DNA from 4 places in the Ornithinibacillus sp. 4-3 genome. Region 1 is predicted to be linked to each of the others. Evidence: riboswitches for the same ligand, from Rfam matches in the RefSeq annotation. Region 1 holds a riboswitch; each other region holds the start of a gene.
What was found. Region 1 has a riboswitch for S-adenosylmethionine ahead of AB4Y30_RS17160 (O-acetylhomoserine aminocarboxypropyltransferase/cysteine synthase family protein). Riboswitches for the same ligand answer to the same signal wherever they lie in the genome.
Positions count from the first base shown of each region.

Region 1 (7,514 bases):
ACTTGCCAAACATTCACCAAAAATGAGATCGCAAATAGTGCCGCAAAACGGAAAATAAACGCTCCTAAAATCCCATAAGTAATTGCTCGTTTCTTTTGTTCGGGTGGTAAGTGCTTTGCGATTACAGCCATTACAAGCGCGTTATCCGCAGATAATATTCCCTCAAGACCAATTAGTATGATTAATGTCCATCCATACTCTAACCACAATGTTTCCATATGTTCTTCTTCCTCTCTCAATAAAAAATAGGAGTCTCTACCCCTTAGTGTGGTAAAGACTCCTAAAAAAATACGGACCTTTACCACAAATGGCAAAGGTCTTGCTAACAACGTTGAAGTTGCCAATAAAGCCGAGAGAGATTGTTGAACCACTCTGTAATGACGACTTTACTATAAAAGCTACTCCCCTTTGGAATATATTTTTAGTAAACCATGTTTTGCGTTTAATGTCAATCAGTTTTCTCTATTCCAAGGATATGCTGTTCCAAAAGTTTTAGCCATTTCCTTCGAACGCTTTCTTCTCTCTAATCGATAATTTGCTCGTTCTTGCCCACCCCGATGTAGCTGTTCTTCTTGCTCCGTTTCAGGATAAACAGGAGGAACTGGTACTGGTTTTCCATTGTCATCTACTGCAACAAAAGTCATAAATGCTGTTGCACAAACCTTTCGCTCTCCTGTTCGCAAATTTTCGGTTACTGCTTTTGAGAAAACCTCCATTGAAGTAGTATGTGTCCATGTCACAAACGCCTCTATACAAATTGAATCTCCTTCAAATACGGGATGAAGGAAATCAACCGAATCTGTAGATGCTGTTACTGCCATTCTGCGTGAATGTTTTGCTGCAGCAATAGCAGCGACATCATCAATATAAGACATCAACTTTCCACCAAATAAAGTCCCTAACGTATTGGTATCTGGTGGTAACACATAGCCAGTTTTCACTGTCAATGAGTACAAACAAGGTTTTGCTTCCATTTATATTCCTCCTCAGTTGTCATTTCTTATAGTTTATCTATAGAATAGGTGAAAGTAATCGAGAAATTGATTCTTTAAAGCGGATACTTATAGGTCTTTGTTTATATAATAGCTTCGTCATCTGTGTGGAATAAACAGCATCTCGTTGAAACGCATCAACCAGTTGCTGAGCAATTTTTGTATCATATAAAAACGCATTCACTTCAAAATTTAGTCGGAAGCTGCGTACATCAATATTTGCCGTACCAACAGATGAAATCTTTCCATCTACAACAATCGTTTTTGCATGTAGAAATCCTCTTTGATAAATATAAATCTCAGCGCCTACATTAAGTAGTTCTCCTACATAAGAATAAGTTGCCCAATATACAAATGGATGGTCTGGCTTATTTGGAATCATGATTTTAATCTTTACACCTGATAAAGCTGCAATTCGAACTGCATCACGTAAGCTTTCATCAGGAATAAAATAGGGTGTTTGTATGTATACATATTCTTTCGCTGATAATATCATTTTTATGTAGCCATATTTAATTTGTTCCCAATCTGTGTCTGGACCACTTGTGACAATTTGCATCCCTGTAGCTCCACCAGCTTCTGTAGCATAAAAACGCCTTTCATACAGGATGTCATTTCGTGATGCTTGATTCCAATCTAAAACAAATCGTGTTTGTAATTGACCAACTGCGTCTCCTACTACACGCATATGTGTATCGCGCCAATAACCAAATTTATCACTTTTCCCTAAGTATTCATCCCCAATATTAAAGCCACCTATATAACCAATCTTGCCATCAATAACTGCTATTTTTCGATGATTACGAAAATTAATCTTAAAATTAATCTTCGGTATTAACGGAGGGAAAAATGCATCTACTTGTACTCCTTCTGATTTCAATCGGCGGATAAACTTACGTCCTATCCCTCTTGATCCCATGTCATCAAACAAAAGACGAACTTCGATTCCTTCTCTTGCCTTGTCTATTAACACATTAGCAATTTCATTACCTAATTGGTCATCACGGACAATATAATAAACTAAGTGAATATGATCTTTTGCTCGTTTCAAGTCATAAATCAAAGCATCAAACTTTTCCCGACCATCTGTGAAAATATCTACTTGGTTATTTTCTGAATAAATAGCATCATCACTTTTTAAATGTAAATAAAAAATATCACTATATGCAGAGAACTCTTGCTGTTTAAATGAGAACTCCCCTTTTTCTAGTGCTTGGATTTGTTGATTAGCTTGATTCTTTACCCCATGTCTACTTTTTGTATCCCAAGTAAAGATCTTTTTACGGCTCAATTTTTTCCCAAAAATTAAATACAATATAAAGCCAGCAATTGGTATAAAAAATAGAACCATTAACCAAGCCCATGTAGAGGGAGCATTTTTACGCTCAAGGAATATTACTGTAAATGCTAAGACAAAGTTAAATATCATTATAGATCCTAAGAAAAATGTAATAAAACCCAATTTAAACACCCCTTACACCCAAGAGCTTCCTATCACTCATCATAGCACAGAAATAAAAATTTATATAAAAGATAACTGCTCTCTATAGGTTTTTATTTATTTTAGTATTGATTTTTACTTCTATTCAATGTAATATATAAATTACATTTGGTACATATATATTACATGATACAGGTGAACTAATGAAAAACAATGTGAAGATCACAAGAATTAAAATGAATATTACACAGCAAGAATTAGCTCAAAGAGTAGGGGTTGCAAGACAAACAATTGGCCTTATTGAGAAAGGTGAATATAATCCCAGTCTCCAGCTCTGTATTGCTATTGCCAAAGAACTTAATAAAACTTTAGACGATTTATTTTGGAAGGTGGAGAGATAAATGAAATCTTGGATTGCTTTCTTATTACCAACGGATGAGTACAAAGAAAAAAGAATACTCTATTTTGTAGCAGAGGGAACATTTATATTATTGTTTTCTCTTATAGCATTGTTAATTAGCAGTAAATATATTCCAATATTTAAAAATCAAATTGACACTATCCTTTTTCTACCGATTGCAGTTTTTATCATCTATGTTCTAATTCGATATATTCTGTCTGGTATGGAATATACAGATGTTGTCTCAGAAACTTCCTTTAAAAAGGAACGTAATCATATTACATTTAGAAGTGCTATATTTGCTAGTACATTTATATTGTTTTTACTTATTTTTGAGGGGTTACCTAATGAAATAAGCAAGTGGGCTGAAACCATTGTTCTTCCAATATTTGCTGGATTTTTCTGGTTCATCATAAATTATATCTCCTTGCAAAAATCTTATAAAAAGAATAAAGAATTAGCTTAACTGGATTACGGGATATGATTTTCTAAAAATCTCGTATACTTTGAAATAAACTAATAGAAATGGTATGTTTAACGAAAGAAAAACTCGGAAGGAAATGATCCAAATGAAAAAAACAATGGTAGTATTATTCTCTGTTTTCCTATTTCTAGTATGGGCTACACCTACTTTTGCTATGGATCTTTCCATTAGCAATACTTTCATATTTGCTTCAACAAATTCTTTTTCCGCAGTCATCATTGTCGGGATAGTTGCTATTTTGGCTTTACTGGCTATTTTCATTCCATTAATGCGTTATGACAAGCACGCAGATGACAGTCTAGAGCCTAAGAATCTAGATGCTTTAAACAAAGAAGATACAACAAAAAATGCGTATACGTACCATACAGTGCCATCAAAAGATCAAACGATTGAGTCTACGAGCACGCCATATAGCACTCATTCAGATCCACGTCCTATAGAAAATGGTCCAGTCCCTAGCTTGATTCGTAATGCTTCAAGAGGTGTAGTTGTTACCGGTGCTCTATTATCCTATATGAACCATCAACGCAGACAAAAGAAGAAAATGAAAAAAAAGCTTAAGAAAATGAAAAAACAAACAAATTTAGCGTGAGGAAATTAATTATTTCCCCACGCTTTTTGATAGTTATTTATTTTTCCGAATGGTTAATATCGTTCCAACTGGAATAATAAGCTCCTTTGGCGACTGGATTTCAGAGAAAATTTTATCCACCCGCTCCTTCACCTGATAATCTTCTATATTGGAGCTTAGCAAATGTGCAATTTCAAAAACACATTGCTCCTTATCCTCTGCTTGAAAACGTAAGTAATTCATCAAGCTAATCGTTTCACTTTCACTATCTAGTCCATTGTAAATCTCATGTTGAAGAGGATAGTGTAGCGCCTTAGCAAAATAACCTTCATCATCTTCGCTCGGCCATATTCCAATCGCATTACGATTATCTTCCCACGGCTTGAGAGTGACATCAGCACCAATAAAATAATAATACGTCATAGTTCTGCTCCATTCCTATTACAAATACATCAGATGACCTCTAATGCTTGCTCTAAATCCTCCCACAAGTCTTCCCATGCCTCTAGACCAATGGAAAGTCGAATCATTGTATCAGTAATTCCCATTTCTAAACGCTCTTTCTCTGGAACAATTTTATGTGTCATCGTTGCAGGATGTTGAATAAGGGAATCAATATCACCTAAACTAACTGCTAGCTTAATTACTTTTACTGCATTTAAAAACTTTTGCGCATCTTTCTTTGTACCAACAACTTCAAATGCAATCATTCCTCCTCCACTTTTCATTTGTTTCTTAAATATTTCATAATCTGGAGCATCAGCGTCTCCTGGATAATAAGCATTTGCTACTTTTGGATGTTCTTTTAAACGTTTAAAAATCTGTTCAGCATTTTCACAATGACGATCCATTCGAACAGGCAATGTCTTCAAACCACGTAACAGAAGCCAGGCATCAAATGGAGAAATAATCCCACCAATATCTTTAAACGTTGTCTTGCGAATTCGCTCAATTAGCTCTGCCTTTCCTGCTGCTAAACCAGCAACAACATCTCCGTGACCCCCAATATATTTTGTAGCACTATGTACAACAATGTCACAGCCTAAATCTAATGGGCGTTGTAAATAAGGAGAACAGAATGTATTGTCTATTACTACAGGGATATCAAATTCTTTAGCCACATCTGCTACCATTTTCAGATCAATTAACTGCATGGTTGGATTTACTGGTGTTTCCACAAAAATGCATGCCGTTTCTTTTCGAATCAATGAACGTATTTCTTCTGTAGATTTCATACTACAAGTTTCATGAGCAATATTGTATTTTTCCTCCATTAATTTCAATAAACCAAATGTATTCCCATATAAAGCTACAGAGCTAATGATATGGTCATTAGCTTTCGTTAAGGAAAATAATACAGCGGAGATAGCAGCCATACCAGAACCAAATGCTAAACCTTTTTCACCATTTTCTATTGCAGCAATCCTTTCTTCTAATATCGCTACAGTAGGATTACGTAATCGTGAATAGGTATAACCATCTGTTTCACCACTAAATCGTTGTTCTCCTTGCTCAGCAGAATCAAATACAAATGTAGATGATTGGAACAAAGGAGGAACAAGACTTCCTAATACTTCTTTTTCATCATATCCTTCATGAATAATAGCCGTTTCAAATCGTTGATATTTTTTCGGCATACAATCCCTCCATTCCTATGACTTTTATTGTACTGGATACAACTAGCATTGAAAAGCATTTATCATCTGAATTTTCAATCTAATTATCTGAACAAAGAAAACAAAAACTAGTGTGAAAATTACTTGCAATTAAAAAAATGGAATTATATAATACTCGTTAAGTTATATGCTCAATCTCTTATCAAGAGTGGTGGAGGGGATAGGCCCTATGAAGCCCAGCAACCTTGGAGTAAATAATTTTACTTTTAATGGTGCCAAATCCTACAGATTAATCGCATTAATCTGGAAGATAAGAGGAGGATTCGTGACCTTACCATACGACCTCTTCTTATTCAGAAGAGGTCTTTTCTTTTTCTGAATTTGAATCATCACATCTTTACAATATAAGCTTCTAAAAATTAAGAGGAGGATTATTAATTATGTCAACATTTCATTTCCAAGATCAAGATACTATTCTACTTCATGGTGGGCAGGTCCCTGATCCAGTAACAGGATCTCGCGCAGTACCTATTCACCAAACAACATCCTATGTATTCCCGGATTCAGAGCATGCCCAAGGCGTATTCGCATTACAAAAAACTGGAAATATTTATACTCGTATTACCAATCCAACGGTGGATGCATTTGAACAGCGTGTAAGTTTACTGGAAGACGGGGTTGCAGCTGTCGCAACTTCTTCTGGTATGGCGGCAATTACATTTGCCATTTTAAATATTGCAAGTGCTGGAGATGAAATTGTTACAGATAGTAACCTATACGGTGGAACATATAATTTATTCGTCCATACCTTGCCTAGATATGGAATCAATGTAAAATTCGTTGATGGATCGGATCCTGAAAACTTTAGAGAAGCTATTACGGATAAAACAAAAGCAGTTTATGGGGAGACCATTACAAACCCAAGCTTGTATGTTTTTGACATTGAGGCTGTAGCTGATATTGCTCATGAGCATGGGATTCCTCTTATTATTGATAACACATTCGCACCTGGAATCGCGCATCCATTAAAATGGGGTGCAGATATTGTTGTTCATTCTGCCACAAAATGGATTGGTGGACATGGGAATTCCATTGCTGGAGTTGTCGTTGATGGCGGAAAATTTGACTGGAGTAATGGAAAATTCCCAGGATTTACAGAGCCAGATGATAGCTATAATGGATTACGCTATGTAGATGTAGGTGCACCTGCATTTGCTATTAAACTACGAGTACAGTTATTGCGTGATATCGGCGCTTGCTTAAGTCCACATAACGCATTTTTATTGTTGCAAGGATTAGAAACTTTACATTTACGAATGGAACGTCATGCGAAAAATACAGAAAAAGTTGTTAAGTTCTTAACAACACATCCTGCGGTAGATTGGGTGAACTACCCTGGCTTAAAAGATCACCCATCACATGAGCTTGCACATAAGTACTTTACAGAAGGTTACGGTTCCATTGTTACATTTGGAATTAAAGGCGGTCGTGATGCTGGAAGAAAAGCAATCGACAATGTGAAGCTATGGTCACATGTTGCAAATGTTGGTGATGCGAAATCATTAATTATCCATCCTGCATCCACTACACATCAACAATTAAGTGCAGAGGATCTGGAGAAAAGTGGAGTAAATGAAGAATTAATTCGTCTATCTATTGGACTTGAATCTGTAAAAGATATTTTAGAAGACTTGGATCAAGCAATGTCTAAAGCGGTAGGTATTGAACCTTCGCTTACAAACACCGAAGATTCAGTTACAAAATGGCTAGTACATTCACCATTTGACCGCAGTGAAGGCTTACGCCAAAAGGTCATTGCAGTTGCTGATATCGACGAAACAAAAGTAGCAGCAGTTAAAAAGGCTGGTTATCAAATAATTGCAGTGGATGCCATCTCTTCTACAGACCAAGTTGATGCACTATGGGTCAAAGATAATATCTCAAAAGCTCAACTGACTACATTTACAGAGAAGCAAGGAAAAATCATCTGGGTAGAAAATGAGCCAACAG
Region 1 is NZ_CP162599.1:3,565,890-3,573,403, forward strand. Features, by position in the region: gene AB4Y30_RS17120 (TerC family protein) at 1-218, opposite strand, end outside; gene AB4Y30_RS17125 (acyl-CoA thioesterase) at 453-974, opposite strand; gene cls (cardiolipin synthase) at 1,012-2,454, opposite strand; gene AB4Y30_RS17135 (helix-turn-helix transcriptional regulator) at 2,637-2,834, shown strand; gene AB4Y30_RS17140 (DUF3278 domain-containing protein) at 2,835-3,299, shown strand; gene AB4Y30_RS17145 (hypothetical protein) at 3,403-3,909, shown strand; gene AB4Y30_RS17150 (hypothetical protein) at 3,943-4,311, opposite strand; gene megL (methionine gamma-lyase) at 4,341-5,525, opposite strand; SAM riboswitch class I at 5,701-5,821, shown strand; gene AB4Y30_RS17160 (O-acetylhomoserine aminocarboxypropyltransferase/cysteine synthase family protein) at 5,945-7,514, shown strand, end outside.

Region 2 (7,514 bases), 1.1 Mb from region 1:
TCACCACTACACCCTGGCGAACTAAAACACTTCCTGTCTCATTATATATGGTCTTTGCTATCGTTTTATTTGGTTTCACAGTTCGTGTGGACGCAAGCCTCATAATCCTTCTCCTCCAAAATCAATCTCACCCTAAAACGATTATAGTCAATTTACAATCCATTTCTTTCGCTAAGGTAAGGGCTTTACCTAATCAGTAGAAAATTTGCTTCACATTCTAACCAAATTGCTATGCACAGATGAATGTAAAAAGTTCTACTACTGTAGTTAAAATCATGAATAATCAATATTTTAACTAGTTTTGGAGTGATTCTATTCATTCTCCAAATATACATATCTCGTTAGTTTCATGCTTTGATGTATTTATGAATATTTAAAGTTCGCACGCCTTTTTTCTAAAAATGCATTGACTCCTTCTTTAAAATCATCTGATAAAAAAGAGTTCACAATCATATCGTCTATCTCTTCTGTATTCTCTGTTTCTCCTTGGAGCACGTCAAAAATAATCCTCTTCGAACTTCGCACAGATAATTGAGCATTGTTAGCAATCATTTTTGCATATTCTAGTGTTTCTTTTTCTAACATTTCACTAGAAAAAATATGGTCAATTAATCCAATAGAAAGTGCTTCTTCTGCAGGCAATAACCTTCCTGTAAAGAGAATATCTTTTGCCTTTGATGGTCCTACAAGATCAACTAGATTCTTTGTGCCTGGAGTATTATAAATCAATCCTAATTTAGCAGGGGTAATTCCAAATCTCCCACTACTATCAGCAAATCGAAAATCGCAAGCAATAGCTATTTCACAGCCACCACCTACACAAAATCCTTGAATTTGAGCAATTGTTGGTTTAGAAATATTCATGATAGCCGCCTCTGCAGCAATAATTGCATCATTGTATTTTTTTGCACCTTCAGCAGTTTTACATAAATTTTTAAAATCACTAATATCTGCTCCAGCAGAAAAAGCAGAAGCATCTACACTTCGAAAAATAATTACTTTAACCTCTGAATTCTCCTCACACGCTTTCATGATAGCCGGAACTTTTGTCCACATTTCATAAGAAAGCGCATTTCTCTTGTTAATCCGATTAATAAAAATAGTTGCAATTGCGTTATTAATTTCCAAAAACAAGGAGTCATTATGTGTTTCATTCTTAGTCATTTTTTCACCTCGTCATCTTCATACATCTTTTTTAGCGTTAAAACTAATAAATCTCGAATAAATTCTGGCAAATAATATATTTTTGACTCTGATCTTGAAATTTCTGGTAATAATCTTCCAAATGTGAACATATCTGCTGTTGCAACAGAATAAGTACGTTCTTTTTGCAAGGGTTCTCCATTCCACAATACTCGTTTAATCGATTCATGGTTTCCATAATCAATTGTTTCTATCTCTAATCCTGAAAAGACCATTTTTCCTAGTTTCTTTCCACGAAAACCAAATCCCTTAAGTGCAAATTCTGTAAAAGCACTGGTATAGGACGAACGGATTACTTCCATTAGTTCATCCCCATCAAGCTCTACCACACAGGGATTAATTGGATGTGGACAAATCCGGTGCACATCTTCGTACGATACCGTTCCAGACGGAAATGATTCTAATAATAACCCTGTATTCAGCATCGCACAATCTGCCTTAGTCCATTCCTTTAACGTTTCTGTCAATGACTTAATAATTGGTGTACCCTTTGACCAATCTACTGCCAATGATTCTTCTGTATGAACAACAGGGACAGATAAGATTGTATTTGCTTCTTGCTGTAGAGAAGATAATTTTTCTACCGTTTTTTCATCCTTCGGCAAATGAGCAATATTAATCGCATATGCTTCTTTATTAATTAATTTTTGATTCGTGTGATCCCATGTTAATAAGACATTTCCAACAAATTCACCATTTTTACCCGCTGCGGTTAATAATGTCTCCTCCACCATTTCTCCAGTACGTAATAAATGATGTGTATGTCCCCCAATTATGATATCAATCTCTGAATGATTCATGGCAATTTGTCTATCTTCATTTAATCCTAAATGAGACAGCAAAATGATAATATCAGCATCTTTTTTCACTACAGCTAAATGTCGCTCTAATGTTTCTTGAGGAAAATCCACTTGCCAGCCCAATAACTGATAATAAGCACTATATGGAGCTGTTAAACCTAGAACTGCAATTCGAACTCCATTTTCTGATATTAGCTGTGTAGAAATTTTGAGCCAAGGGGGTTGCTCATCAATCAAATTATGCATATTACTACACACCACTGAAAAATTCGCATCATCATACAAATGGTATAGATCATCATGTGATAAAGTAATTCCCTCATTATTCCCAAGTGTAACTACATCATATTCTGCCGCATTTAATAACTCAACATTTGCCTTTCCCATAAATGCTTCAGCAATCGGGGAAACTCTGTCCATATGATCTCCAATATCAAATAAAAAGCAGGATTCTTTTCGATTAACAATTTTTGTTTTATTTTCCTTGAAAAAATGAACAATACGTGCCCAATGTTCAAAATGGCTATGTAAATCATTTGTATAAAATAAATGGATATTTTCGCGCATACGAATGCTCCTTTAAATCCAGTGTTCTCTACTTCTATCATACGTTAACACAGGAAAAAAATCAGTAATGACAAACATAAAAGAAGAGAAAACATAGGAGCACTCAAAATTTAATCTATTTGATAATGATATATTTCTTTGCAAACTAAAAAGGGCTGGGACAAAAGAGTTTATTACTTAGCTAATTCCGAACATAAATTGCGCAAATATCCATTTCGGAAATATGCTTTGCTTCAGTTAAATATTGTTCGGATTTCAAGCTTAGTTTTTTCTTTTGTCCCAGCCTCAATCTAAATTAGATTTTAAATATTATCGAATGAGAAATTGCCTTTATAAATAGTTGCTTTTCTTTCTGCTCTTCTTGCTACAGTTTCCGCTGTACATGTTGCATCAACTAAAACGATATTTGCAGCATCGCCAACTTTAGGCCATACTTGCTCTCCTAGTTGATTAAGTGGAGTAATTCCTCCAGTAATAAAATAAATAGACTGGCTTAAGGAATACTCATCCTTCCATTGCTTGAGCTGTGCTAACCTTTCCAAACGTTCTAAAATATCACCATTATTAAATGGAGACCATGAATCAAATATATTATCGCAGCAAACTGCCGTGTTGATACCTTGTTCACGTAAATATTCAAGTGGTGGGAATTTACGGTCAATTGGAACACTAGAAATAAAGGTCATTCCCGCCTCTTTTAACAAAGGAATCATCTCATCAAGTGCCGTGCGAGAGATATCACCAATTCCAAACGCATGACTTACCGCAACCTTTCCTTGTAAACCTGCTTCAATCGTTAATTCAGCTAAACGTTTAATCGTGAAAGCTCCTAATTCATTAGGATCATGTATATGTAAATCAATTCCGACATTTCCTTCTACCGCTATGTCAACTAACACTTGTAAAGAAGTTTCAATATCATTATCCACAGTAGCTGGATCGACACTGCCGATATAATCCACACCATGTTTAGTAGATTCTTGAATCAATTCTCTTGTATTTGCTTTTAAAAAACCATGCTGTGCAAAGCCGACAATTTCTGGTTCAATTTTCCCTGAGAATGTTTGGAATGCCTTTTTAATTTCTTCTAAATTCTCTAAACCTACTTCTGGATAGATATCTGCATGTGTACGCACATGTGTAACCCCGTATTTGACAAATCTTCCTAGTAAATTTTCTGCACGTTCCTGTGTAGTCGTTTTTAAAGTAGGCAATGTCGTTTTCTCAATTACTACTCTTTCTAAAATATTTTTAACAGGCTTTACTGCTCTCCATTGGTCCCCAAGCAATGTCTTATCAAGATGACAATGTTTTTCAACAAATGATGGTAGAGCTAAGAGCTGTTTTGCATCCTTCTTCGGTAGCTCATCTGTTAACTGCTCAGAAGCTGGAACAATATCAGTGATTTTTCCGTCCTCAATCAGTAGATGAAAAAATTCCGTATTAGTAGCTGTAATCATATCATTTTCTTTATAATAGCTTGTTTCAAGCCTTGTATTTGTTAACCAATAAGTAGTGTTCATTCATATTCCTCCAATATTTAGTTTTTCTCTAACAACTGCTCCATATGTATATCGCGCTCTTGTCTCGGCAGTGAAAGTTGATGATACACATAATCTTGACTTTCTGTACTGATTTCCGCAAAGTATACTGCATCTATTTTAGTAAAATAAATCGCACTCAAGCACATTGGACATGGCTCTGTGCTTGCATAAATTTCACAGCCTGTAAGATCCGTGGTTTGTAAAGATTGACATGCGTGTATCACAGCTTGTAACTCTGCATGCTGTGATGGATCGTGCGTGCGCTTTACTTGATTAACCCCTCTTCCTACAATAACTCCATCCTTTACTACCACTGCTCCAAAAGGAGATCCATTTTTTGATGTTTCATTATCCTGTGCCAACTTAATTGCTTCCTGCAACCATTTTTCTTTTAACAATAGATTCACTCCTTTAAGCATCGGCAGCTTTCAGTAGCAAAGCAATTTCCGTGTAGCCAAGCTGCTCCGCATGCTGCAATGGAGTTATACCATCTCGATCAGCAATATTAGGATCTGCCCCATGCTTTAATAACACTTCTACTGCTTTTTGATGGCGTACTCCACCATCACCAAGAATTACTGCCTCCATTAATGCAGTCCAATGTAAATTATTAATATGATTGACATCAGAATCTGAATAAGTTAATAATTCTTCAATGACCTCTACATGTGCTCTTTCTGCTGCAGGAATGATAGCAATTCCTCCATATCGATTAGTCAGTTTCGTATTAGCACCAGCCGCTATTGCTAGCTTTACAATTTCTAAATAACCAGCTGCACCTGCATGGAGAAGTACATTATTTCGATATAAGTCTTGAATATTTACATCTGCCCCATGTTGAATTAATATATCTACAATCTTTGGATAATTATAACGTGTAGCTTCTAATACAGCGGTTCTACCTTCTGCATCACGGATGTTCACATCAACATCTTCTTTTAATAAATTTTTCAGATTTTCTATATCACCTGTTCTTGCATACTCAACTAATTGTTGACTCATTGTTCTCTCCTCCCACGCTAGTTCATTTATATTTTAAATACCCTTTTTTCTATGTTAACATGCTAAGCACTTTTAGAAAATAAAATTGTAAGCGTTTTAATTTTGGATAATTACAAAGAGAAAAAATATTTTTTAATCCATATCACCTACAGGCACTAGAGATTAGGAGCTTTCTTTGATTATTTTTTTAAAAAGATAGTTGACAAGTTTCAAAGTCCCATGTAAAGTGAAAACAAATTTAATAATAAAAATTAAATTCTTATCCAGAGAGGTGGAGGGACTGGCCCTTTGAAGCCTCGGCAACAGACTTTTAAAGTACTGTGCCAATTCCAGCAAGCATAATGCCTGAAAGATAAGAAGAGTGATGAAAATAGATAGCAAACCCTCTTCTTATAGTCTAATTAAAGAAGAGGGTTTTTTTATTTGTTTAAGACTCGCAAAAATCTTTTTAAAAGAAAATCATTCACACTCTAGGCATTGCTATATTTCATCTTAATAAAGATGGCAAACTAGATTTTCAAAAATAAAATTTCATATGAAAATCTACGGCGACGACTATTAATAACTGGATCATTAATAGTCAAATAAAACGAAATATTCCAATAAAGATTGAGGTGAATATGAGATGAGTTTGTTAGATAGTTTGAAAGAAAGAATTTTAATTGCTGATGGTGCCATGGGAACAGTCTTATACTCACATGGAGTAAAAACCTGTTTTGAAGAATTAAACTTAACCAGTGCTGAACAAGTTCAACTTGTCCATGAAGCATATATTAACGCTGGAGCAGAAGTAATTCAAACCAATACATATGGTGCAAACTACATTAAGTTAGCTCAGTATGGCTTAGAAGAAAAAGTAAAGAAAATAAATGAAGCAGCTGTAAACCTTGCAAAAAATGCTAGTAAAGGTAAGGCACATATTCTTGGGACGATTGGTGGTATCCACGGTTCACAATTTGAAGAATCCGAAGAAGAGATTAAGCGAAGCTTTAAAGAGCAATTATACAGTTTGTTACTATCTGGAGTAGATGGAATTTTACTAGAAACTTATTATAATTTCGATGAACTGAGCATCGTCTTAGAAATCGCTCGCGAAGAAACAAACCTTCCAATTATCGCAAACGTATCGATGCATGAACCGGGAATTCTTGAAAATGGCTTACATCTAAAAGATGGATTAAAACGTCTAGAAGATATTGGGGCTGACGTGGTTGGTGTCAATTGCCGGCTAGGGCCTGCACAAATGGTAAGCTCTCTTGAATCAGTTCCTTTACTAAAGCATGCGCTATTAGCTGCTTATCCAAATGCAAGCTTGCCTGCTTACCGAGATGGCGTGCTCTATTATGAAAATGAGCCAGACTACTTTGCTACTACTGCAAATGAATTTCGTGAACAAGGAGTAAGACTGATTGGCGGTTGCTGTGGAACTACTCCACAACATATTCAAAAAATGGCGGAAGGGATTAAATCTCGAAAACCAATTACCGAGAAAAAAGTAATTCCAATTGAAGAAATTATCATTAAGCGCCAGAAAAAATCAGATAAAAAAACAATTTCAGAATTGGCAAAAGAAAGAACAACAATCATCGTGGAATTAGATTCACCAAAGCATTTAGATGTTACTGAATATATAGAAGGTGCAAAAGCATTAAAAGAAGCCGGTGCTGATGCAATTACAGTTGCTGATAATTCATTAGCCTCACCTAGAATTAGCAATGTAGCTATCGCTTCTCTCCTGCAAAAAGAAGGAATTAAACCATTAGTACATCTCACTTGTCGTGATCGTAATTTAATCGGATTACAATCCCACGTATTAGGTCTACACACATTAGGAATAGATGAGATGCTTGTTATTACAGGTGACCCGACAAAAATTGGTGACTTCCCTGGAGCAACCTCTGTTTTCGATGTAAATTCCTTCAAATTAATAGAGTTAATCAAAAAAGGAAATGAAGGTATTTCATTCTTAGGAAACTCTTTAAGAGAAGCTACTAACTTCTCCATTGCAGGAGCATTTAACCCAAATGTAGCTAATATTGAAAAAGCAGTACAGCGTATGGAGAGAAAAATAAATAGTGGTGCAGATTACATTCTCACACAGCCTATTTATCATATGGAGAAATTCAAACAATTAAGTGATGCCACGTCCCATATTGATACCCCAATATTTGTTGGTATCATGCCAATCACATCATCTAAGAATGCTGAATTCTTACATCATGAGGTTCCAGGAATTAAGCTTTCTGATGAAATTCGTGAACGGATGAGTAATGTTGCTGGTGATAGAGAAGCTTCTACCAAAAAAAGTATCGCTATTTCCAAAGAATTAATTGATGAAGCATTAAAGTATTTTAATGGAGTTTATTTAATCACCCCTTTCATGCGATATGACATTATC
Region 2 is NZ_CP162599.1:2,448,447-2,455,960, forward strand. Features, by position in the region: gene AB4Y30_RS12045 (HD-GYP domain-containing protein) at 1-103, opposite strand, end outside; gene AB4Y30_RS12050 (enoyl-CoA hydratase-related protein) at 364-1,164, opposite strand; gene AB4Y30_RS12055 (bifunctional UDP-sugar hydrolase/5'-nucleotidase) at 1,161-2,570, opposite strand; gene AB4Y30_RS12060 (amidohydrolase) at 2,873-4,093, opposite strand; gene AB4Y30_RS12065 (nucleoside deaminase) at 4,111-4,512, opposite strand; gene AB4Y30_RS12070 (ankyrin repeat domain-containing protein) at 4,526-5,116, opposite strand; SAM riboswitch class I at 5,373-5,475, shown strand; gene AB4Y30_RS12075 (bifunctional homocysteine S-methyltransferase/methylenetetrahydrofolate reductase) at 5,742-7,514, shown strand, end outside.
Region 2: it holds a riboswitch for S-adenosylmethionine, as region 1 does, so the genes downstream of both, AB4Y30_RS12075 (bifunctional homocysteine S-methyltransferase/methylenetetrahydrofolate reductase) here and AB4Y30_RS17160 (O-acetylhomoserine aminocarboxypropyltransferase/cysteine synthase family protein) in region 1, are expected to answer to the same signal.

Region 3 (7,514 bases), 1.2 Mb from region 1:
CGCTATCCAATATAGAATATTACTGCAAGGAGACGGAAGATGAGAGCTATTTTTATCGGTATTTTATCTGCTTTATTTTTCTCAGTAACATTTATTTTGAATCGCATGATGGATCTTGAAGGGGGAAGCTGGATTTGGAGTGCATCCCTAAGATTTTTCTTCATGCTACCAATGTTATTATTGATTGTTGGCTATCAAAAAAATATTAAACCTGTGTTGGCACATTTAAGGCGATATCCTACACAGTGGATTCTTTGGAGCACTGTAGGTTTTGGGCTATTTTATGCACCATTAACCTTTGCCTCAAGCTTTGGGCCAGGTTGGCTTGTTGCTGCTACATTTCAATTAACCATTATTGCTGGTTCTCTATTAGTACCATTTATTAATAAAAGTGGTTCAAAACGGATACCTATGCAAAGCATATGGATTTCCGTCGTTATCATTTTAGGTATATTTATTATGCAAATTGAACATGCGTCCTCTGTTTCTTGGGTTCATATGATGCTTTGTGTCATTCCACTGCTTATCTCGGCATTTGCCTATCCACTAGGAAATCGAAAGATGATGCAAATCTCTAACGGAGAATTAACAACCTTTCAACGTATTTTAGGAATGACTATTGCCAGTATGCCGTTTTGGATTATTTTATCTGTTTATGGACTTTTAACTGAAGATTTACCAACTGCTAGTCAAGTCGGTCAAACTTTCATCGTGGCAATTTCTTCTGGAGTTATTGCGACCGGATTATTCTTTTATGCAACGGAGCTCGTGAAAAATGATAATCAGAAATTAGCTGGTGTCGAAGCGACACAATCTGGAGAAGTATTATTTGCTTTAATTGGCGAGCTTATCTTATTAAGCGCCCCACTTCCAGCTGTGGCTTCCTTTATTGGTATGGCACTCGTGATTTTAGGAATGGTTTTACATAGTATTAGTTCTTCGAAAAAGGTTCCAGTTCAAAAGAAAAGAAGCGCATCTATTTCTTAGCGCTTCTTTTCCTATTCCTCTCCTACAGCTTTTCTCATTACTTGTTTCACTCTATGTTTTTCTCTATCTCGTACAAAAAAAGCAAGAATAAATGCGATAAAAGTAATCGCTGTTGCAGCATAGAATGAAACATTTACTCCATGAATAAAAGCTTCTGTATTACTTTCAGCAACATCACCAATAATAAAGCGCGATGTCATCATGCTCACTAATAATGCGGTCCCTATAGAAGCTCCCACCTGTCGCATCGTATTATTCATCGCTGTGCCATGTGGAATCAAATGTCTTGGTAATTGATTTATACCTGCCGTTGTTGCAGGCATTAGGATCATGGATAATCCTAGCATACGAATCGTAAATACCACTGTTAAATAGGTAAGGGTCGTATCTGCACTTAGATTGGTAAATAGTAATGTAGTTATCGTAGTAATTCCTAAACCAATGATAAGTAGCCAACGAGCTCCAATATGGTCAAAGATTCTCCCTACAATTGGTGATAAGAAACCCATTAATAATGCCCCAGGTAACATCATCATTCCTGCATCTAGTGCAGTAAAGCTTGCCATGTTTTGCATATAGATAGGTAAAATAGTCTCTGAAGAAATCAATCCCATAAAACCAACCATGCCAATGACGGTTGTGATTCGAAAGGTTTTATTTTGAAAAACTCGAAATTCTAGAACTGGTTGTTTGAGTATAAACTGTCTGCGGATAAAGAATCCAAGAGAAATAAACCCTAAAATAATTACACCAAATGTGACATAATTAAATTGTTCATTACTACCAATCGTACTAAAGCCAAATAACAACCCTCCAAATCCAATAGTAGATAGTGCAATCGAGATAAAATCGACCTTTGGAAAAGTACGGGTAATTACATTTTTCAAAACAAAATAAGCAAAAATTATATCAATAATAACTAATGGCAGTACAATTAAGAATAAAAATCTCCAATGAATAAATTCAATCAGCCAACCAGCAATCACAGGAGCAAGTGCTGGAGCAAAAGAAATAACTAATCCAACTGTACCCATAATTGTCCCTCTTCGTTCGATAGGAAAAATCATGATTAATACCGTCATCATTAATGGCATTAAAATCCCCGCACCAATTGCTTGAATAATCCTACCAAACATCAGTATCGGAAAGTTCAGTGCAATTGCACAAATCACTGTTCCGATAAAAAAGACACACATGGAAGTCATAAATAATTTCCTTGTTGTAAATGTCTCCATTAGAAAAGCAGTAATTGGAATCATAATTCCATTGACCAGCATAAAAACAGTCGTTAGCCATTGCACTGTGTTTTCTGTTAAGTCAAGATCAAGCATAATTTGAGGTGTAGCGGTCAGTAAAAGGGTCTGATTTAACAAAGACAAGAAAGAACCTGCTATAAGTACGAGAACAATTGGTAATTTACTTCGTGTAGAACGTTGTTGGATTGGAATCTTGTCCAAAAATAATTTCCCTCCCACCTTTTTAAAGCGCTTTCAAAAAGCCATATTAAAAAAACTAGAAGATTTCTAGTTTTTCTTTGACTAAATTCAATCCTATTATGTAATCAAACAATTATGTATGAAACGCTTATTTTTCTATAGTTTTTTACCTACAAAAAAACCAGCTTCCTATATTCTTTTCTTAAGAAGGAACTGGTCAAATCATTTATTTTTTAGGTTAAGCCACGATTGCCGTAACAAAAAATAAAAAGTTTTAAACCACCACTTCGCTAAGTGGGTGTTTGCAGAAGCCTTCCTGTCGTCCCCTACACATTGAGGGCTTGACATTTCAACTTCGATTAAAACTCCCTATTCCAATTATAGAGGTTAAAACTTAGAATTATCACGTACACCGTAGCCTATATGTATATGATAGCGATGAATACCTCATAATGCAAGGAAAAATTCTTTCCATCTTATACCTAAAATAAAGTACTGAGATCTAAACAGCAATTGACGAATTGGAGATTCCTTGTAAAATGATGATAGAGATAAAACAAAATTGCAATCAACAGGAGCTTCTATATTTCTCCTATAGATCGTAATGAACATACAGAAATAGAATATAGGAAATGGGGACTACTATGATTTACTACATTGCAGCATATTTATTAAAAATTATTTTAACTATTTTTAGACCATTAAAAGTACATCAAAAAGAAAAGCTACCACAGGATGGCGGCTATATCATTGCTTGTACACATACAGGTTGGGTGGATATTTTATGGTTAGGTGTCTCAATTTTACCAACCAAAATTAACTACATGGCAAAAGTTGAGTTATTCCAAAAGCCTGCGCTTAAATGGTTAATGGGGAAATTAAAGGCTTTTCCAGTCAATCGTGAAAATCCAGGACCAAGCTCTATTAAAATCCCACGTAAATTATTAAAAGATGGAGAAATCGTCGGGATTTTCCCAAGTGGTACAAGAACAACAGAGGAAGTTCCATTAAAAAAAGGTGCCGTTACCATTGCAACACATTCCAAAGCTCCAATTGTTCCAGCAGCATATGTTGGACCAAATAACTTTAGTGACTTATTTAAATTTAGAAAACCACATCTTATTTTTGGAGACCCGATCACACTTGATCCTGACCTTCCTAAAAAAGAAGCTATTGATAAAATGATGGACGATCTAAACAAAGCATTAATTGATTTACAAAATCGCATTAAATAAAAAGCAGGGATTGTTGAAGGTTTTATTTTTCAACAATCCCTATTTTCATTTATGGACGATCAATCACTTTATTTTCTAATGTTCCAATATTTTCTATTTCTAGTGTAACTATGTCTCCAGCTTGGAGGAATTGAGGTGGCTTCATAGCTACTCCTACCCCATCTGGAGTACCTGTCATAATAATATCTCCAGGCTCTAATGTTACTAAATGTGAGATGAATTCCATTAAAAATGGCACATCAAAAATAAGTTTATTCGTATTTGAATCTTGACGCTTCTCACCATTTACATAAGAACGAACATTTAAATTAGCAGGATCAGATAATTCATCTGCGCTAACTACCCATGGACCAATCGGTGAAGTACGGTCAATTGCTTTTCCTTGTAACCATTGTGGTGTACGCTTTTGTAAATCACGAGCAGTTGTGTCATTTCCAATGGTATATCCAGCAATATAAGCAAAAGCATCTTCTTTCTTCACTTCTCTTGCTTCTTTTCCAACTACAATACATAATTCTACTTCATAATCTAATTTTTCTGTTTGTGGTGTTTTTTCAATAGCATCTTCAGGTCCAATTAAGGATGTAGCGTATTTTGTAAATAATACTGGAAATTCCGGTACATCACTTTCCATTTCTGCGGCATGTTCAATATAATTTCGCCCGATACAGATAATTTTACGTGGTTCAGGAATTGGTGTTTCTAAAGTTACTTTTTCTCTATCTAGTGAAATAACATCTGATTTATCTACCTGTAAAGAATATTCATAAGCAGCTTTTGCTTTATCAAAAGCTGGCTGTCCAATTCGATAAAAAGCATTGGGACATGCTGGTAATTCCTTGTCAATTTCTTCTATTGCTGATAAATTCTCTTCTGCAAACATCGCTAGACGATAGCTTTCCTGAAGGTCAACTACTTTGTTTTCTACGATAAACCCCATACGAGCTGAGCTTTGGTTTGCTTTTGCCTTATAACTAACAAGCTTCATGTAATACTCTCTCCCTCTATGTAAATTCTGTTCTGCATTAAATATAACATATTTTCCGTATTTTCATACATCAATTCATGTCAGAAAAGTCAATTTTGAATGCTCTTCCCTATTACAAGTTATTTAATAATTTCCAATCTAAAATCACCTTCCAAATATTAGTTGACATTTTTTTTCAAATAAAGTAATGTTAGAGCAACAATTAAATCATTATATTTCTTATCAAGAGAGATGGAGGGACTGGCCCTGCGATATCTCGGCAACAGACTTTTATAAGTACTGTGCCAAATCCAGTAGCATAATGCTTGAAGATAAGAAGAGAATAATCTAGTGCGCTGATTAAAGACCTCTTCTACTTTCAAGAAGAGGTCTTTTTATTTTCTACCATTAGCACTGGAATAAATTTTTGAGAGGAGGAATGTCTTATGACAAACATAGAAACCAAATTAGTTCAAATTGGAAACAAAAGCGACGATAAAACAGGCGCCATCAATCCGCCCATTTATTTATCCACTGCTTATGAACACAAAGGCATTGGACTATCTACAGGCTACGATTATACTCGTACGAAAAACCCTACCCGTACAATTTTAGAAGAAGGTATTGCAAGCCTTGAATCTGGTGATGCAGGATTTGCCTGTAGTTCCGGAATGGCTGCTATTCAACTTGTATTAACTTTATTTCACTCTGGTGATGAGTTAATTGCAATTGAAGATATTTATGGTGGTACATTCCGTATTTTCGATCAATATAGGGATGCATATAACATTCATACAACTTATTCTACATTTACAGATTTAACAGAAACCGAAGCATTGATTAATGAAAATACAAAGGCATTATTTATCGAATCTCCTACAAATCCAATCATGCATGAAATCGATATTGAAGCGGCTAATAAATTAGCTAAAAAACATAATCTCTTACTCATTGTTGACAATACTTTTTTAACTCCTTATATCCAGCGTCCAATTGAATTGGGGGCAGATATTGTAATCCATAGCGCTACAAAATATATTGGTGGCCATAATGATGTGCTTGGAGGATTAGTCGTATCTAAAGGGAAAGAGCTTTCCGAAAAGCTCGCTATGTTCCATAACACAGCTGGTGCTGTATTGTCTCCATTCGATTCATGGTTAATGATACGCGGTTTAAAAACGCTTCATCTTCGCATGAAACAACATGATGCAAATGCGAAGGAAGTTGCTAAATATCTAGAATCAGAACCAGAAATTGTTACAGATGTTTTATATGCTGGAAAAGGTGGAATGTTATCCTTTCGTTTGAAGAAAACAGAATGGGTGGATCCTTTTTTACAGAATATCCAGCTGATAACATTTGCAGAAAGTCTTGGTGGTGTAGAAAGTTTCATTACATATCCAACGACACAAACACATGCAGATATGCCAGTTGAAGAAAGAGAACGTCGTGGTATTTGTGATCGTTTACTTCGTTTTTCAGTTGGCGTAGAAGAAGCAGCCGACATCATTGCAGATCTAAAACAAGTATTTAATAAAATTAAAAATATTTAAGGGGAGAATTATAATATGACTAAAATTCCATTTCGCGCAGACCATGTAGGAAGTTTACTACGCCCTGAAAGAATCCATCAAGCAAGAAAAGATGTTAAGGAAGGAAATCTTTCAGCAGAAGAATTATACATTATTGAAACAGAAGAAATTACAAAAATTGTAGACAAGCAAATTGAAGTTGGTTTACAAGCGGTTACAGATGGGGAATTCAGAAGAAGATTCTGGCATACAGACTTTTTGGAGCATCTAAATGGTATTGAAGGATATGTTCCAGACGAAGGTTACCAATTCGCTGGTGGTGAAGAAACAGAAAGATATAACGTTCGCAACGTTGGTAAGGTTTCATTTAATCCTGATCATCCACATGTTAAGGATTTCAAATTATTTAATGAGATTGTTGGTGGACGTGCTGTTGCTAAACAAACAATTCCAAGCCCAAACCAGCTATTTAATGCAGGTATTATTGATGAATCTATCTATCCAGATATCGAAGAATATGCAAATGATGTGATACAAGCATATAAAGATGCACTCCAAGCATTTTACGATGCAGGATGCCGCTATCTACAATTAGATGATGTATATATCGCAGGTCTCTCTTCTCCTGACATTCCATTTAACGATGGAAAATATGATAGAGATTATTTAATTGATTTAGCACTTCGCGTTATCAATAGAGTGCTTGATGATAAACCAGAAGATTTATATATTACAACACATCTTTGCCGTGGTAATTACCGTTCTAACTATGCATTCTCAGGAAGCTATGATCTCATTGCACCTACCCTACTTGCTAAAGAAAAAGTAGATGGCTTCTTCTTAGAATATGATGATGAGCGCGCTGGAACATTTGAACCTTTAAAACATGTACCAAAAGTTGGTCCTAGAGTAGTACTTGGTGTATTCACATCTAAACATGGAGAGCTTGAGGATAAGGATGAGATTATTGCTCGCATTAAGGAAGCTTCTAATTATATTCCATTTGAGCAAATCTGTATTAGTCCACAATGTGGATTTGCATCTACACACCATGGAAATAAATTAACAGAAGAAGATCAGTGGAAGAAATTAAAATATATTGTTGATATTGCCAACGAAGTTTGGAGTTAAAATGACAAGAACGCTACAGCACTTTCTAAGCGGCTATAGCGTTCTTTTTTATTAATTTCTAATTTGTCCTTCACCAGTAATAAAAAATTTACTAGAAGTTAATGCAGGCAATCCCATTGGACCTCTTGCATGCAATTTTTGTGTACTGATTCCTATTTCTGCACCATAACCAAATTCAAAGCCATCTGTAAATCGAGTTGATACATTATGATACACTGCGGCAGCA
Region 3 is NZ_CP162599.1:1,106,653-1,114,166, reverse strand. Features, by position in the region: gene AB4Y30_RS05435 (multidrug resistance efflux transporter family protein) at 40-987, shown strand; gene AB4Y30_RS05430 (MDR family MFS transporter) at 999-2,444, opposite strand; RNA gene ssrS (6S RNA) at 2,660-2,847, opposite strand; gene AB4Y30_RS05420 (lysophospholipid acyltransferase family protein) at 3,068-3,658, shown strand; gene AB4Y30_RS05415 (fumarylacetoacetate hydrolase family protein) at 3,708-4,646, opposite strand; SAM riboswitch class I at 4,863-4,964, shown strand; gene AB4Y30_RS05410 (methionine biosynthesis PLP-dependent protein) at 5,072-6,178, shown strand; gene AB4Y30_RS05405 (5-methyltetrahydropteroyltriglutamate--homocysteine S-methyltransferase) at 6,194-7,288, shown strand; gene AB4Y30_RS05400 (glutamate-5-semialdehyde dehydrogenase) at 7,340-7,514, opposite strand, start outside.
Region 3: it holds a riboswitch for S-adenosylmethionine, as region 1 does, so the genes downstream of both, AB4Y30_RS05410 (methionine biosynthesis PLP-dependent protein) here and AB4Y30_RS17160 (O-acetylhomoserine aminocarboxypropyltransferase/cysteine synthase family protein) in region 1, are expected to answer to the same signal.

Region 4 (7,514 bases), 320 kb from region 1:
TATACGACGTAATTCTTGTACAGGATCTACATGCTCATCTACTCGCAAGTCCATATACGGATACTCTTCCTCGTTAACAACATATAATGCAGCGGATTGACGCCCACGTTTATCTCCGCCTGCCGCTTGAGCAGCTTCTAAAGATTTCAACAGACGTTCTGATAAATCCATATCTATATTTTCTTCAAATGTTTCTGCCATTGCTAATACGGTATCCTCACCAACCAGCATATTACCCATTGCTACATAATTTTTCCCTGTTCGATGTCCAAACCAACCAACACAATTCTCACCTGTATGTACAGCAACATTTCCTTTTGCATCTACTACACTAACCTGGCGTACATCAATTGCTGGATCTTGAGCTAACACATGCTGCAATGCTTCCTCAGCTGTCATTCCCTGCTCTAATGCTTTTAAACCATTAATTCCTAGATATGGATTACTTGATGCTTGAGATGTAACTGCGCCAACTCCTGCTTTTGCATATGGACAGCGACTACCAACACCAATTACCCTTGTAGAGATTGCAATACCAAATTGTCCTGTTTTCTCACATCTTGCCGTAATAGAAAAAGTCATTATATGCCTCCTCATCCTATGAACATCATACTTCTAAATATATTGTAACTTAGACTTCAATGGCTTACCATTACTTTTCAAAAACTTAAGAACTCTGCTCAAGCTTAGTAGTACTTCTCTCGCTTGTAGAGTAGTTGCCAAACAACCAAAAGATGCCAGGCTTTGCATCATCTAACATCTGCAAGCCTGACATCGATTATTTTATTTATTCACGGAAGTATTCCACGGAAGAGGTCCCGGATTTGTTTGTAACCCTTCTACATATTTCTGTGCGACAACAATACGTCCATGATGACCAAATAAGGTTGCTGGCACATACTCATCCCATAAAAATGCTTGTAATTCTTCCCAATGTGCTTTTGCTTCTTCTTGTGTAGTGGATAAACGAATTGCATCTTTTAATTCCGTAATTTTCGGATGATCTGTACCACCAAAGAAGTTTGGATCAAGTACTAATAACTGAGAAGGCGATGTAACAAATGCTGTTCCTGTAATAAACATATTCCATTTTGTTGTATCATCTAAATTCCCAATAACAGTTGCCCAATCATACACATCTAATTTTACATTGAAGCCAGCTGCTTCTAGCTGAGACTGTGTTACAATTGCCGCATTGTAATGGTAATCATAATCACGTGTAACCATTAAAACAATTTCTTCTCCATTATATCCTGCTTCTGCTAATAATTCTTTTGCACGCTCCGGGTTGTTCTGATTATAGGAGTCTGCACCAGCAGCCGTCGCCCAGCTCACTTGATCTGCACTTAAGAAACCATTGTCTAATGAATACATAGCTTCATTCACAAAGCTTGCTTGCATGATTTCTTCCATATTTAAAGCAGCATTCACCGCTTGACGCATTTTTTCATCTGCCATAAAACCTTCAATTTTATTATAAATTAAAGTATGCGTCCCTGAAGAACCTGGATAGATAGTTAAATCCGAATTATTATTTAATTGCTCATAACTATCATATGCCATATTGTCCGCAATATCATATTCCCCAGTTTGAATTCCTGCTAAACGAGTGGAATCATCCGGAACAAAATAGTAGTATAAATCATCCACTAGTACTTCACGTTTCCCTACCATCCCACTCGGTTCACCTTCAGGAGACACATATTCTTCAAATTTTGTTAATTTAATATATTGATCTTGTTTCCATTCATCAAACTGAAACGGCCCCGTACCTACATACTCTTCTACACCTTCTGCTGGCGCAGCCTCAATAATTTCTTTTGGCATAATTGGCGTATATTGCCCGCGCCCTAATCCTGCAATAATATCTAGTAAATCAGCCATTGGTTCTTCCATTTCGATAACTACTGTATATTCATCTTCCTCTTTAAAAGCATTTTCTTCTAAGATGTCTTTAATTGGTGAACGATCTAACCATCTGTTCATGGAAGCTACTACATCTTCTGCTTTCATTTCTTTTCCATTATGGAACTTCACACCTTGACGTAAATGGAATGTATATGTAGTTCCATCTTCGCTTCGATCAATCTTTTCTGCTAATAATGGCTTTGCTTCTAAATTCTCATCTAAAGCAACAAGTGATTCAAAAATATTTCTACTGATTTCCATTGAAACAATAGCAGTTGTTACATGCCCATCTAATGTCGGTGGTTGGGCATTAACCGCAATCTTTAATTCTCCACCTTGCTCTGCTGTTTCATTCACTTTATTTGAATCTTCATTGTTTTCATCTTTTGTTGTATTAGCGTCATTATCACTACATGCTACAACAAATAAAGAAAGTAGAAATAAAACAACTATTGCTTTAATTGCTTTCTTCCCCATTTTCTTAACTCCCCCTATTTTAATCTTGATCTATAAAAAGTATAAAAATTCCGAATTTTATATCCGGATTTTTTATATTCATCTAACGACTATAGATCTTTCCTTTGTTTAGAGCTTGGAAAAAGCCCCTATTCATCTTAAGCAATCGAATGATGCTTGTCAAATGAATAAGGGCTTTTATTCCATGCTTATTCTTTGTTCACTTTTATTCTATAGTTACGTTCCAGAAAATCGGTCCGGAAAATGCTTCAATTCCTTCTACATTCTTTTGAGAAGCGTATAATCCATGATATGCACCTAAAGTGGATACAGGTAGTAGCTCTTCCCATGCATATAACTGTAAATCATCCCAAATTTCTTTTGCTTCTTCAATTGTTGGTGCTAACTCCAGGGCGCGCATTTGCTCATGTACATGTTCATCTTCAATTCCTGCTGCCCATGTTGGACTTAACCCTAAAAATTGTGGTGGGGTACTAACTGTTGAGAAGCCCATAATATATAAATCCCATGTGTCTGCTTCATATTGGCGACTATTGATCGTTGGCCAATCCACAATTTCCAACTTCACATTTACACCAATTCTGGTTAATTGCTCTTGAATTACTACTGCCGTATTATAATGATGATCATAATCTCTTGTCGATAACAGGCGAAGTTCTTCCCCTTGGTAATCACTTTCTGCTAGTAATTCTTTTGCTTTTTCCTGATTATTGATATTGTAATATTCTTTACCAGCATCACTCTTCCAAGTAACCAAATTATCATCCATATAACCTGATTTTAATGTGTAAAGATCTGGATTTGGAAATGCTGCATTCATTATTTCTTCAGAGTCAATTGCTGTATTTAATGCCTGACGTAGTTTGAAGTCACTTACAGGCCCTTCTATTGTATTAAAGATTAAAAATTGCTCACCACTTGCTGTAATGTGTGCGTTTAGGTTTTCATCATTTGTAACTAATTCATAGCTATCATATGGAATACCATATGCAAAATCATATTCTCCAGATTGAAGACCAGCTAAACGAGTTGATGTATCAGGTACGATGTAAAAGTAAATATCATCTATTAATGCTTCTTTTTTCCCTGATAACCCATCCGCTTCTTTATCTACTGCTTGATACTCATCATATTTTGTGAAATGGATATATTGATCTTGTTTCCAGTCTTCAAATTTATAAGGTCCTGTTCCGATATATTCATTTACAAAGTCTTCACCAGCGTCCTCAACTACTTCTTTTGGCATAATTGCTGGAGCCTGCTTTGATGTAGCAATCGTATCTAATGTCAGTGAAGATGCTTCTTTAAGCTCTAAAACAACTGTATAATCATCTTCTGCTGTCCATGTTGCATCGCCAAAAATAGAACCTGTAATAGTTGATTTGGTTAACCATCTTTCCATAGAAGCAATAACATCTTCAGCAGTCATTTCTTTGCCATTATGGAATTTAATACCTTCTCTTAATTTAAATACATATGTTTTATTATCCTCTGTTTCAACAGATTCTGCTAACATTGGAACTGGCTTAAATTCTGCATCTGTTGTTAAAAGTGTTTCAAATATCAGTCTAGAAGTATCTCTGCCTGATGTTGATGTATTTGCCGGCTGATCTAAGTTAGGCGGTTGAGCATCTAATGCAATACGTAATCTATTTTCTGCAGCTTCTTCTTGGTTTGCTGCTTCACCTGAATCTTTTTCATTATCACTATCTGAATGACTATCCTTACTTTGTCCACATCCTACAGCAATAATTGCTACTGCAAGTAAAATAAAAAATAAACCTTTTCTAAATAAATTCATGTCTTATCCCTCCCGATTTATACCTAGAATTCACATTTGTTTACTAGGTTTTAAAGCTATGTAAAGCTTGATTTTACTGCTAATCCCTTTTCTGGAAGTCAAGAAAAGCGTAGAGCGCCCGTTTAAAAACGTAGAGATTGGAGTGGCACAACCGAGATAAAGGAAACACGGTGAGGTCACGAACCGATGTTGACTTATTGTAGGGCGTGACGCGAAATCTCTTAGTTTTTGGCGCTCGGAGCTAGACAGCGCTATCTCCGAATAAGAATTAATTTGTGCAAAACTTTATACCTTCTTACTCAACTAAAAAACCTCTTCCATCAAAGGAAGAGGCTATATCATGATAAATTATCCGCGCTCTTCCTTATCTTTCAAGCTTATTTGCTTGCTGGAATTGGCACCTTATCGAATACTTCTTAATTATTCGATGGTTGCTGCAGGATCGTAGGACCAGTTCCTCCCCTGACTCTTGATAAGGAATTATCTTTTTAAATTGTGAATTAATCATATATGAAGTCTATTATTATTGTCAAGCACTTAAATAATAGAATCATTTTTCTGAAAACTAATACCTATTCCCCAATTGTTACATTCCAAAAAATTGGACCTGAGAAGGTAATGATTCCTTCAACTTTATTACTTGATGCATATAAGCTATTATAACTTCCAAATGTCGTAACAGGCAGAAGCTCTTCCCATGCATAGCGTTGTAAATCTTCCCATATTTCTTGAGCTTCTTCTGTTGTCGGCGCTGTTTCTATAGCTTTCATATCTTCTACAACTTTCTCATCATTGACTCCACCAGCCCAAGTTGGACTTAATCCAAGGAATTGTGGTGGTGTACTTACCGTTGAGAAAGAAATTACATAGGCATCAAATGCATCAGTATCATCTTTAAGCTGTGTCACCGTTGGCCAATCATAAATTTCTAATGTCGCATTTATTCCAATTTGAGATAATTGATCATGGATGACAACTGCTGCATTATAATGATGATCATAATCACGAGTCGCTAAGATTTTAAATTCTTCGCCGTTGTAATCCATATCTTCCAACATCTGTTTTGCCTTTTCTGGATCATTGATATTATGATATTCCTCTCCAGCATCACTTGCCCAACTGACGATGTCTTCGTCCATATAACTGGAATGTAACCAAAACAGGTCTTCATTCGGATAAGCTGCCATCATAATTTCTTCAATATCTAGCGCTGTATTAATTACTTCACGCATTCTAACATCAGCAGCTGGCCCCTTCTCTTTGTTATAAGCTAATAATTGTACTCCAGTTACATCAAGATGAGTATTTATATTTTCATCACGATTAACTTGTTCATAGCTGTCATAAGGAACACCATAAGCAAAGTCGTATTCCCCTGTTTGTAAACCAGCTATACGTGTAGAGGCATCTGTAACAATATAGAAGTAAATATCATCCACTAAAGCCTCTTTCTTTCCAGCTAAACCATCTGCTGGCTCCTCTAAAGCACTATAATCATCAAATTTTGTAAAATGAATATATTGATCTTGTCTCCATTCTACAAATTGATAAGGGCCTGTTCCAATATATTCTGAAACCCCTTCAGCTGTCGCCGCTTCAACAACTTCTTTGGGCATAATTGCTGCTGCCTGTTTAGAAGATGCAATGGTATCTAAGGTCAGTGATGATGACTCCACTAATTCTAATACAACAGTGTAATTATCCTCCGCAGTCCAAGTTGCACCTTCAAAAATAGTTCCTGTAATTGCTGATTTCTCTAACCATCTTTCCATCGATGCAATCACATCTTCTGCAATCATTTCCTTACCATTATGAAATAAAACCCCTTCTCTTAGATGAAATACATAGGTCTTATTATCATCAGTCTCAACAGATTCTGCTAACATCGGAACAGCAGCATAATTGGAATCTGTTGTTAAAAGTGTTTCAAACATAAGTCTAGCTGTATCTCGAATTGCAGTTGGGGCAGCTGTCGGTTGATCCAAAGTTGGTGGTTGCCCATCTAGCGCAATTTTTAATACACTACCAGTATTTGCTTCATCATTGCTTGTTTCATCTGATTTATTTCCATCTACCTCTGATTCATTAGAGCTACAGCCTATAATAAAAAACACAATAGATGCTAGCATGACTAAGAATAGACTGCGTTTGGAAAATTTCATATTTGTACCCTCCTGTTGTCTTCAAAACTCATTATTCACATTAGTAAACTATGAATTAAAATTAAAAAATAAAATCGATCTCTAAACGAACGATTTAAAAGCCTATTTAATGATAAGAGCTGTGGCGGGGAATAAACTATAGACAATCCTAATCATTCCGCCACCGACAACTATTTTATTTTTTCTTAGATAGGAAAATATAAAAATTGTGCAATTAATGCTTATTCAAAGATAGCACTGTCTAACTTTGCACTTTTCTTATTATTCTACTAGCTTTGTATTCCAAAGAAATCCACCTTCGAATTCAGAGAAATCAACTACTTTATCTGTAGTAACAATGACATTACTATATTGTCCAAGGATAGAAATTGGTAAATAGTCTGCCCAGGCAAATTCTTGCAGTTCATCCCAATGCGACTTCGCTTCTTCCTGGTCTACTGCATCCTTAATGCCTGCTAGTAATTCATCAATTTTAGGATGTTCTGGCCAACCTACCCAATCATAGTTCAAGAATAATAAGCTTGAAGGGGTGACAGGAGTAGCAGTTCCATTAATATGCAAATCCCATAATTCTGGATCCTGGCGCATTTCTAATACGGTTGGCCAATCATAAAGCTCTAATTCCACATTGATTCCTACTTGTTCTAGTTGCTCCTGTAAAACGACAGATGCATTATAAATAAATTCGTAATCACGTGAAGTTAGGAGCGTGATTGGTTCTCCATTATAATCCGATTCTTCTAGTAACTGTTTTGCTTTCTCTGGATCAGCTTGATTATAGAACTCACTTCCATTATCGCTATACCAATTCGTTCGATCCTTCGTCATATATCCAGAATCAATTTCAAAAAGATCTTCATGCACGAATCCAGCCTGCATTATATCATCGGAATTAATCGCCGCATTGAGTGCATGCCTAAATTTCTGATCAGTCGCCGGTCCTTCCTTTTTGTTATACGACAGAATAAGGCTACCAAAATGGTAAGGACGGGTACTTAGTGCTTCATCTTGTAAAAGTTGCTCATATTGATCATTCGAAACATCATACACAATATCAAATTCTCCAGTTTGTAAACCGGCAAAGGTTGTGCTTGGATCCGGTACAATCATAAAATAAACATTGTTGATAAAGGCTTCTTTTTTACCACTAAACCCATCTGCAGGTG
Region 4 is NZ_CP162599.1:3,241,712-3,249,225, forward strand. Features, by position in the region: gene AB4Y30_RS15780 (DUF1028 domain-containing protein) at 1-582, opposite strand, end outside; gene AB4Y30_RS15785 (ABC transporter substrate-binding protein) at 784-2,385, opposite strand; gene AB4Y30_RS15790 (ABC transporter substrate-binding protein) at 2,591-4,186, opposite strand; SAM riboswitch class I at 4,548-4,665, opposite strand; gene AB4Y30_RS15795 (ABC transporter substrate-binding protein) at 4,759-6,348, opposite strand; gene AB4Y30_RS15800 (ABC transporter substrate-binding protein) at 6,610-7,514, opposite strand, start outside.
Region 4: it holds a riboswitch for S-adenosylmethionine, as region 1 does, so the genes downstream of both, AB4Y30_RS15790 (ABC transporter substrate-binding protein) here and AB4Y30_RS17160 (O-acetylhomoserine aminocarboxypropyltransferase/cysteine synthase family protein) in region 1, are expected to answer to the same signal.